Linked DNA regions of Niveibacterium microcysteis. The protein of the gene in region 2 binds, or shares a complex with, the protein of the main gene of each other region. Links are inferred from orthologs where the notes say so. Each region holds a gene or a part of one and is shown on either strand. Other genes may lie near its edges.

Region 1 (2,949 bases), 780 kb from region 2 along the record:
CGCCACCGCTGACCGGCACCTGAGTGGCACCGGCCGCGTAAAAGACGTTGGGGTGCAACACCGTCTTCGCACGGTTGATGTACTCGACGAAGCCACGCACGCCGCCGGAGAAGGCAAAGTCTTCCTCGCGGTTGGTGCGCTGATCGATCAGGCGAATGCGCACGCCGTTGTTCAGGAAGGAGAGCTCGCGCAGACGCTTCGCGAGAATCTCGTAATGGAATTCGACGGTGCCGAAGATCTCTTCATCGGCAAGGAAGTGCACTTCGGTGCCGCGTTTCTCGGTGTCACCGATGACGCGAAGCGGCGAGACTTCGACCCCGTTCTGCACTTCGAGCAGGCGGTCCACGGCGTGGCCGCGGTTGAACTCGAGGAAGTGCTTCTTGCCGTCGCGACGAATCGTCAGCCGCAGCCATTTCGAGAGCGCATTCACACACGACACACCAACGCCGTGCAGACCGCCTGAGACCTTGTAGCTGTTCTGGTTGAACTTGCCGCCTGCGTGCAGCACGCACATGACGATCTCAGCCGCCGAGCGCTTGGGTTCGTGCTTGTCGTCGAATTTGATGCCGACCGGAATGCCACGACCGTTGTCGGTGACCGAGATCGAGTTGTCGGTGTGGATCGTGACGACGATGTCGTCGCAGTGGCCCGCCAGCGCTTCGTCGATCGCGTTATCGACGACTTCGAACACCATGTGGTGCAGACCGGTGCCGTCAGAGGTGTCACCGATGTACATGCCAGGGCGCTTGCGCACGGCCTCCAGCCCTTCAAGCTGCTGGATGCTGTCTTCGTCGTAGGCGGGTTGCTGGTTCTGTTCGGACATCGGGTGACCTTGCTTCAAAAACTGAAATTCATCGCCGCGGATCATACGACCAGGCGCGAACGGCTGAATGAGCCGTTCGCGCCCGCCTGCAATTCCGTGGCCTAACGCTGGGAATGACTGTCGGCTTAGATCCGCATCGGCATCACGACGTACTTGAAGCGCTCGTCGCCCGGCAGGGTGATCAGCGCGCTGGAGTTGCCATCGTTGAGCCGCAGCTCGATCTCGTCGGTGGCTGAGTTCGTCAGCACATCGAGCAGGTAGGTGACATTGAAACCAATGTCGACCGAGTCGCCGGCGTAGTCGACTTCGATCTCTTCCTGAGCCTCTTCCTGCTCGGCGTTCGAGCTGATGATCTTGAGGCTACCAGAGGACAGTACCACACGAACGCCCCGGAACTTCTCGTTGGTGAGAATTGCGGCGCGGTGCAGCGACGCCAGCAACATCGTCCGGCCAAGAATCAGCAGCTTCGGATGGTTTTGCGGAATCACGCGCTCGTAGTCCGGGAACTTGCCGTCGATGAGCTTTGTGATCAGCTCGATCGGGCCAAAGCGGAAGCGTGCCTGATTGCCGGCGAGGGCGATTTCGAGGGGTTCATCGCTATCCGCCAGCTGGCGAGCGAGCTCAAGCACCGTCTTGCGGGGCAGGATGACTTCGGTTTTCGGCAAATCCGCGTCGATTTCGGCCGAAGCGAATGCAAGGCGGTGACCGTCGGTGGCCACCATGCGCAGTTCGTTGCCCTGAGCAACAACCAAAAGGCCATTGAGGTAGTAGCGGATGTCCTGTGCCGCCATCGAGTAGGCGACCTGGGCGAGCTGGCGTTTGAAGGCCTTCTGCGACACCGTGAAGCTGACCGCCTCGGCATCGTTGAACTGCATACGGGGGTAGTCGGACGCAGGCAGCGTCTGCAGCGCAAAGCGGCTCTTGCCGGCGTGCAGGGACAGGCGGTTTGCCTCGAGCTTGAGGTTGACCTCGGTGCCATCAGACAGGGCGCGGAGGATGTCCTGGAACTTGCGCGCGCCGACCGTGAAGCTGGCGTCGGTACCGCCGCTGGCAAGGCCGGAGGTGCGGATCTGGATCTCGATGTCAGTAGCAAGCAGCGTGACGTCGTCACCGTGCTTTTCGATCAGCACGTTCGACAGGATCGGCAGCGTGTGCCGTTTTTCGACGATCCCTGAAACCGACTGCAGGGGGCCCAACAAGGCTTCACGAGAAGCTGTTAACAGAAGCATTTAAGTAAACCTCTATTATTAGTTAACTGCACCCGGTTTCTGTGGATAAACACAGAATATCCAATAGATACAATCGCTTAATGCACTTAAAACCCTGTTCATAAACTGCGTAGCGTTTGATGAACAACTGGGGAGTGTTTTGCTCATCGACCGAATTGATGCGCTTATCCCCAAATCTTGCCACGGTCTTCCCACTGAATATTCACACTGATGCGGTTTCGATTTTGGTCAGCCGATGGTCAAACAATCGACGCAGAACACGCATTCGCTTCACAGTCAGTTGTTAACAAGATCTTGTAAACATATAACTACTATTAGTAAACCAAGACCTGTTTCTGTGCATAAGTGAAAATTACACAATAAAAACAATCGCTTGAACGGTCTGAAACCCTGTTTGGAACGACGGTACTATCCGATGAACAAGTGGGGACGGTTTCCAGCCATCTCGATATCTTCAAGCTTGTCCCCAAACGCCCCCTTGCTCTATCCACCCTGAATCCACAGTTTTCGGCGTCAACCACGCAAGGTCTGCGTCAACACATGCAGATCGTGGTTGAGCTGTTGATCAGCGAGTCGAAGCTCAGCAATCGTCCGGCATGCGTGCAACACCGTGGTGTGGTCGCGGCCACCGAAGGCCTCGCCGATGGACGGCAGCGAGGAGGGTGTGAGTTCCTTGGCGAGGAACATCGCAACCTGGCGCGGGCGGGCGATGGCGCGGGTGCGTTTCTTCGAATGCATGTCGGCGACCTTGATCTTGTAGTAGTCGGCGACGGTCTTCTGGATCAGCTCGAAGGTGATCTGGCGGTTGTGTGCGGCCAACAGGTCGCGCAAGGCTTCCTTGGCGAGCTCAAGGCTGATATCGCGGCCATGGAAGCGGGCAAAGGCCAGCACCTTCTT
Region 2 (3,021 bases):
AAGCAGCAGCGCACCAATGTGCCGCACATCTTCGGTATCGGCGACATCGTCGGCCAGCCGATGCTGGCGCACAAGGGCGTGCATGAAGCACACGTCGCCGCGGAAGTGGCAGCCGGTCAGAAGTCCTTCTTCGACGCGACGATCATTCCGTCGGTGGCCTACACCGAGCCGGAAGTCGCCTGGGTTGGCGTGACCGAGATCGATGCCAAGGCGAGTGGCCGCAAGATTAACGTGGCGAAGTTCCCGTGGGCCGCTTCGGGTCGTGCCATCGCGAACGGCTGCGATTACGGCTTCACCAAGCTGATCTTCGACGAAGAGACGCATCGCGTGGTCGGCGGCAGCATCGTCGGCCCGAACGCGGGCGACATGATCGGCGAGATCGCGCTGGCGATCGAGATGGGTTGTGATGCGGTGGATATCGGCAAGACGATCCACCCGCACCCGACGCTGGGTGAGTCGATCGGCATGACGGCAGAGGTCTTCGAAGGCACCTGTACCGATCTGCCGCCGATGAAGAAGAAGTAAGAACGTCTCGGGGGAGACTGACTGCGCTTCCGACCCGGGCCCCCCTGGGGGGAGGCCCGATGCCTGGCCGCTTGGCTGACGCATCGGGAGCGCAGGGAGCTCCCGCCTGATCGGGCGGTGAGTTCAATTGGAACGCGGCGGCTCTACGGAGCCGCCGCTTTTCCATTCAAGGGCTTGCGGCGCTTGGTGCCGGCGATGCCATAAAAATATTGAATGGCGATTTCCTTGCTTTGGTGCGGAAGGTGGATTAGGGTTAACCCTGACGGACGCCCGGAGACGCACAGAGCTTCCCGGTGAAATCCCTCCCTCCCCGCATCGGGACGCGCATGGCTCCTCCCCCTTGTCATGACGCCAGCCGTGCGCACCGGGCTGTTCCTGTCACCCAATGGCGAGCGAGAATAACCGCCGCTTCAAACAACGGACTGCGCGTACAGACACCCACCGCTTCGGCGCAAGGGTGAATAACAAAAGCTCGGCGACCTCAGGTCGCCATTTTTTTGTCCACGCTTGTCGTGTCAGGCTCGCCGGCGCCGTGGTGTGTTCGCCAGCCGCAAAGCTAACTGCAGGAACTCGTTCCAGAGCTCGCCATCGCCGACGCCCTTGATGATGCGGTCGACGCGGGCGGCATGCATCAGTGCCGCGCGCAGTGTGCCGAGCGGCAGACGTGGCAGGGCGCGCTGAATCAGAGCCTGTTTCTCGCGATCAAACACCCGCTCGCGCTTGAACAGCGCCGCGAGCGGTTGACCGCTGTCTTGCCCTGCGCGCAGCAGCGCCAGCGTGCGGATCTCGGTCGCCATCGCCCACAGCACCAGCGGTGGCGCCGCGCCTTCGCCTTGCAAACCTTCGATCAGACGGGTCAGGCGGGCGGGGTCGCCTTCGAGCAGGGCGAGGCGCAGCTTTTCCGTGTCGTAACGCGCGACGTTCAGCACCGAGTCCTGCACCTGCTCAAGCGTCAGCTCGCCTGGCTCGAACAGCAGGCCGAGCTTCTGCAACTCCTGATGTGCGGCGAGCAGGTTGCCTTCGACGTGCTGGGCAATGAATTCCAGCGCATCGCGCGGTGCGCGCTGCTTCTGGCGTGCCAGCCGCCCGGCCAGCCAGTCCGGCAACTGGGGCAGGGCCGGCGCATTGCATTCGACTTCGACGCCGGCTTCGAGCAGCGCGACGAACCATGCGGCCTTGCGGGCAGCCCAGTCGAGTTGCGGCAGCGTGATCAGCGTGATGACGCCTTGCGGGTCGAGGTGTTTGACGTAGCGCTGCAGCGCCTCGCCGCCTTCGCGGCCGGGCTTGCCGGTCGGAATGCGCAGGTCGATCAGCTTGCTGGAGCCGAACAGGGACAAGTTACCCGCGGCCATCTCCAGGGTGTTCCACTTGAAGCCCTGGGTGACGACCAGCACTTCGCGTTCGTCGATGCCACGGGTGCGTGCTGCGGCGCGGATCGCGTCGCCGGCTTCGAGCACCAGCAGTGGTTCGTCACCATGCACGATGTAGAGCGGCGCGAGGCCGCGTTCGAGCTGGCTGGCGAGCTGTTCCGGCCGAACCGCCATCTGCTTAGCGCGTCGGCGCCGATTGGGTGGCCGGCAACTCCGGCAGCGGCCACGGTGCGGCAGCCATGCGGCGCAGCACGCGTTGGATCAGGTCGTTCTCCATCTCGCGGTAGTACTGCGCTTCTTCCTGTTCCTTCGCCAGCACCAGTGCGTCGTTGAAGGTCATCTCGCGCTTCGTGGCGACTTCGGTGGCCGGGATCACTTCGCGCCCGCCGCGATCGACCACCTTGAACACGATGCGGTCGCGCAGCTCGTATTCACGCACACGGCCGTCGGTGTTCAGGCTCAGGATGATCTTCTCCTTCACGTCCTGAAGGATTACCAGGCTGACTTCGGCTTCGGCCGGGCTATCCACGATCTTGGTGCCGCCGTTGGCTGCGATCTGCCGGCGCAGGTTGGCGCCTGATTCGCTGTAGGCCGACACACCCAGGTGGATCGACTTGAACGGCAGCGGCTGCGGGCCGCGCAGGTGGAAGCCGCAGGCGCCGAGCAGGGTCAGCCCTGCAAGCAGAAGGGCGGATCGGATTCGAGTCACGGTTGAATCTCCGGCCGCAGGCGCGGCGGCTTGGGGTGAAGGCGCGCCATCACGAGGGTGTCCACATAGTCGCCGTTGCGCAGCCCGTGGCTTTTCAGTACCGCTTCCTGCACGAAGCCGCAGGACTCGTACAGCTTTATCGCGCGCGCGTTATCGGCGAACACCTGCAGTTCGATCCGCAACAGGCCGAGCCAGTTGTCGGCGGTGTCGAGCAGGGCCGTCATCAGTGCGCGGCCGATGCCCTGGCCCTGCCAAGCCAGATCGACGGTGATGCCGAGCTGGGCTGCGTGGGCGCGCCGCACTTCGATCTCGCGATGAAGGCCGGCGCAGCCGACGATTTGTCCGTCGACTTCCGCCACCAGCGGCGACTCGTTCGGCTTGTTGTTCTTGAGCCGTTCCACCCACAGTTCGATACCG
Region 3 (3,070 bases), 1.7 Mb from region 2 along the record:
CGATGCCGGAAAAGGAAATGTAGAAGCCCAGCTCCATCGCGCCGGCGGCGACATCCCAAGACTCCGTAAAGCAGTGCATCACGCCGCCACATGCATCGGCGCCCTCTTCGCGCATCAACCGCAAGGTGTCATCCGCCGCATCGCGCGTATGCACGATCAGCGGCCTGCCACAGGCGCGGGCTGCGCGGATATGTTGGCGAAAACGCTCGCGCTGCCATTCCGGCTTGTCCTTGTGCCAGTAGTAGTCGAGCCCGGTCTCGCCAATCGCCACTACCTTCGGGTGCGCTGCGAGTGCTTGCAGACGCGCGGCATCCGGATCCTCACCCTCGGTGTGTTCCGGGTGCACGCCCACGGAGCAGAACACGTTGGGGCGCGCCTCCGCAATCGCGAGTACCCCAGGGAGGCGCTCGATGCTGACGCCAGCACAAAGCGCGTGCGTGACGCCCGCCTGATGCATATCGGCGAACAACTTCTCGCCAAGGTCGACCAGATCAGAGAAATCGATGTGACAGTGTGAATCTACAAACATGGCTATCCAAGCGCGCTACGAGAAGCACGCGACGGCCCGCCGACGCGATAAACGATCGCGGTGGCACGACGCGGCGCGAACGCCAAATCAGATGGTGTGGGTGGGGCGATTCGAGCCGATATGCGCGCCGAGCACTTGCTCAATCTTGGCGCGAACGGTGGAGCCGCTCTCGTCTTCGGTGAACTGCACGCCGACGCCCTGCGTACGACCGGCCTGGGCGTTGGGCGGCGTACACCAGACGACCTTGCCTTTGACCGGCAGCTTGGCCGGATCGTCCATCAACTGCAGCAGCATGAAGACTTCGTCGCCCAGACCATAGGTCTTGTTGGTCGGGATGAACAAGCCACCGTTGCGGATGAAAGGCATGTAGGCCGCGAACAGTGCGGACTTGGAGTTGATGCTGAGCGACAGCACCGCTGGACGCGCAATGGTCGATGGCTGGGGCGTACTCATGCGGTTCTCCCGGTAGCGAGGCGGCGACAGTATCGCAGCAGGGTATCTTCGAGCAGCAAGCGTGCGTTGAGCGGGTGCGCCGCCACGCGGCGCAGGTTCAGTCCATCATTGTAGCAACCGAGCGCTTCTTCGGCGTTCCAGCCGCGCGTCAGCCCACGCAAAGCGGATTCTGCATCGGTGAAATACCGAAGCGGCGCACCGCTGGCTGCTGCAGCCAGGTCGGCATACCAGCGCAACAACCAGTCGGCCAGGCGCGGCATGTCGAATGCGGCCGCCTGAGCATCCTTGCTTCGAAGCCAGGTATCCCATGTGCCGGCAAGTTCGACGGGGTCGCGTTGTGGCAGGGTCGTGATGTCCTTGACGAAGCGAGCGCGACAGGCCGCCAGCGGGCCGGACGAAAGTTCCTCTGCTGCAACCGGCATACCGCCAGCAAAGCCGAGCCAGGTCGCCGAATCCTTGATCCCCTGCTCAGCCAGCCAGGCCGACGCCTGAGCGGCATCCGGGGCTGGGAAATCCCAACGTTGCGCGCGGCTGCGAATGGTCGGGAGCAGCCGATCCGGCGCGCGCGTGATCAGAAGGAACAGCACGCCAACCGGCGGCTCTTCGAGCAGCTTGAGGAGCCCGTTTGCGGTCACGGCGTTCATGGCCTCCGCAGGGTCCACCAGCACCACGCGGCGATCGCCACGATGACCCTTGCGGGTGAGCGAGTCCTGGAGCTGCCGGATCTGCTCCACCTTGATCTGGCGTGACTTGGCACTTTCCTTGTCAGCCTCGCTGACGTCATCCGCGGCCTCGTCCGCCTCAGGCACGAGCCGGAACAGATCCGGATGGGTACCCGCTGCGCGCCAGGTGCAGGCCTCACACTCACCGCAGGCGTATCCCTCTGCGCCGGGCCGATCGCACAGCCTCGCAGCGGCAACCGCCTCGGCGAACTGGCGCTTGCCGCCACCTGGGGGGCCGGCCAGCAGCAAGGCATGGTGCCCGCGTTCGCCCGCGGCGGCCAGACGTGTCCACAGCGTTTGATGCCAGGGAAGAATCATGCGAAGAAGCGCTCCCGGATCACCTCTTCCACCTCTCGCTGAATGTCATCCGGCGTCCGGGTGGCATCCAGCACATGGAAGCGCGCGGAACAGTCACGAGCGCGCGCGAGGTAGGCGGCACGCACGCGCGCAAAGAAGTCGGCTTGCTCGCGTTCGAAGCGGTCGCCTTCGCTGCGGCTTGCCGCCATACGCGCGGCGGCGATCGCGGGATCCAGATCAAACAGGAAGGTCAGATCCGGCTGGCGATGGGGATGGACCCATTGCTCAAGCACGGCAAACTTGTCCGCGGCAAGGCCACGCCCGCCCACTTGGTACGCGTACGTCGCGTCCGAGAAGCGATCGCAGACGACCCACTGCCCGGCAGACAGCGCCGGCTCGATCTTCGCGGCCAGATGTTCCCGCCTCGCAGCGAACATCACCAGCGCCTCGGTCTCAAGATGCATCGGTTCATGCAGCGCCAGTTCACGCAGTTTTTCGGCCAACGGAGTACCGCCAGGCTCCCGCGTCTGCACGACCTGGAGGCCTCGGCCAGCGATCAATGCCACCGCGGCTGCGATCTGGGTGCTCTTGCCAGCACCGTCTATCCCTTCAAAGGTGATGAAGCGTCCGCTCATCGGTTGTTGCCCTTGCGTTTCTGATAGCGCGCGACGGCGCGATTATGTTCGTCCAAGGTACGGGAGAATTCACTCGACCCATCGCCACGAGCCACGAAATACAGGTAGGGCGTGCGCGGCGGGTGCAAGGCCGCAGCCAGCGCTGCCTCGCTCGGCATCGCAATCGGTGTTGGCGGCAAGCCGCGACGGGTGTAGGTGTTGTACGGCGTATCGGCCTGCAGATCGGCCTTGCGCAGGTTGCCGTCGAAATTAGGGCCGAGACCATAGATCACCGTGGGATCGGTCTGCAACGGCATACCGATCCGCAAACGATTGTAGAAAACCGACGCGATGCGTGGCCGATCCTCCGCGATACCGGTTTCCTTTTCGATCAGCGAGGCCATGATCAGCGCCTCGTAAGGCGAGCTGACAGGCAGATCCGGATCCCGCTTCGA

Evidence for each region. The genes of interacting proteins can lie anywhere in the genome.
Region 1: the proteins of holA (region 2) and dnaN are in contact, whole or in part, in a cryo-EM structure (PDB 8GIZ), measured with the Escherichia coli proteins. The link is inferred for Niveibacterium microcysteis from one-to-one orthologs.
Region 3: the proteins of holA (region 2) and holB are in contact, whole or in part, in a cryo-EM structure (PDB 8GIZ), measured with the Escherichia coli proteins. The link is inferred for Niveibacterium microcysteis from one-to-one orthologs.

What each region holds. Positions count from the first base shown.
Region 1 is NZ_CP071060.1:1,042-3,990, reverse strand. What follows is about bases 1-2,879. They hold dnaN (DNA polymerase III subunit beta), read right to left. Parts: upstream 2,053-2,879; coding sequence 949-2,052; downstream 1-948. Other genes in these bases: dnaA (chromosomal replication initiator protein DnaA), read right to left, coding at 2,566-2,879; gyrB (DNA topoisomerase (ATP-hydrolyzing) subunit B), read right to left, coding at 1-823. Outside these bases: more of dnaA, read right to left, coding at 2,880-2,949. UniProt on the Escherichia coli protein: Confers DNA tethering and processivity to DNA polymerases and other proteins. Acts as a clamp, forming a ring around DNA (a reaction catalyzed by the clamp-loading complex) which diffuses in an ATP-independent manner freely and bidirectionally along dsDNA.
Region 2 is NZ_CP071060.1:783,199-786,219, forward strand. Bases 56-3,006 are described here. They hold holA (DNA polymerase III subunit delta), read right to left. Parts: upstream 2,070-3,006; coding sequence 1,041-2,069; downstream 56-1,040. Other genes in these bases: lpdA (dihydrolipoyl dehydrogenase), read left to right, coding at 56-525; JY500_RS03670 (LPS-assembly lipoprotein LptE), read right to left, coding at 2,074-2,604; JY500_RS03675 (GNAT family N-acetyltransferase), read right to left, coding at 2,601-3,006. Outside these bases: more of lpdA, read left to right, coding at 1-55; more of JY500_RS03675, read right to left, coding at 3,007-3,021. UniProt on the Escherichia coli protein: Part of the beta sliding clamp loading complex, which hydrolyzes ATP to load the beta clamp onto primed DNA to form the DNA replication pre-initiation complex.
Region 3 is NZ_CP071060.1:2,498,089-2,501,158, forward strand. What follows is about bases 1-3,000. They hold holB (DNA polymerase III subunit delta'), read right to left. Parts: upstream 2,023-3,000; coding sequence 979-2,022; downstream 1-978. Other genes in these bases: JY500_RS11245 (TatD family hydrolase), read right to left, coding at 1-529; JY500_RS11250 (PilZ domain-containing protein), read right to left, coding at 617-982; tmk (dTMP kinase), read right to left, coding at 2,019-2,636; mltG (endolytic transglycosylase MltG), read right to left, coding at 2,633-3,000. Outside these bases: more of mltG, read right to left, coding at 3,001-3,070. UniProt on the Escherichia coli protein: Part of the beta sliding clamp loading complex, which hydrolyzes ATP to load the beta clamp onto primed DNA to form the DNA replication pre-initiation complex.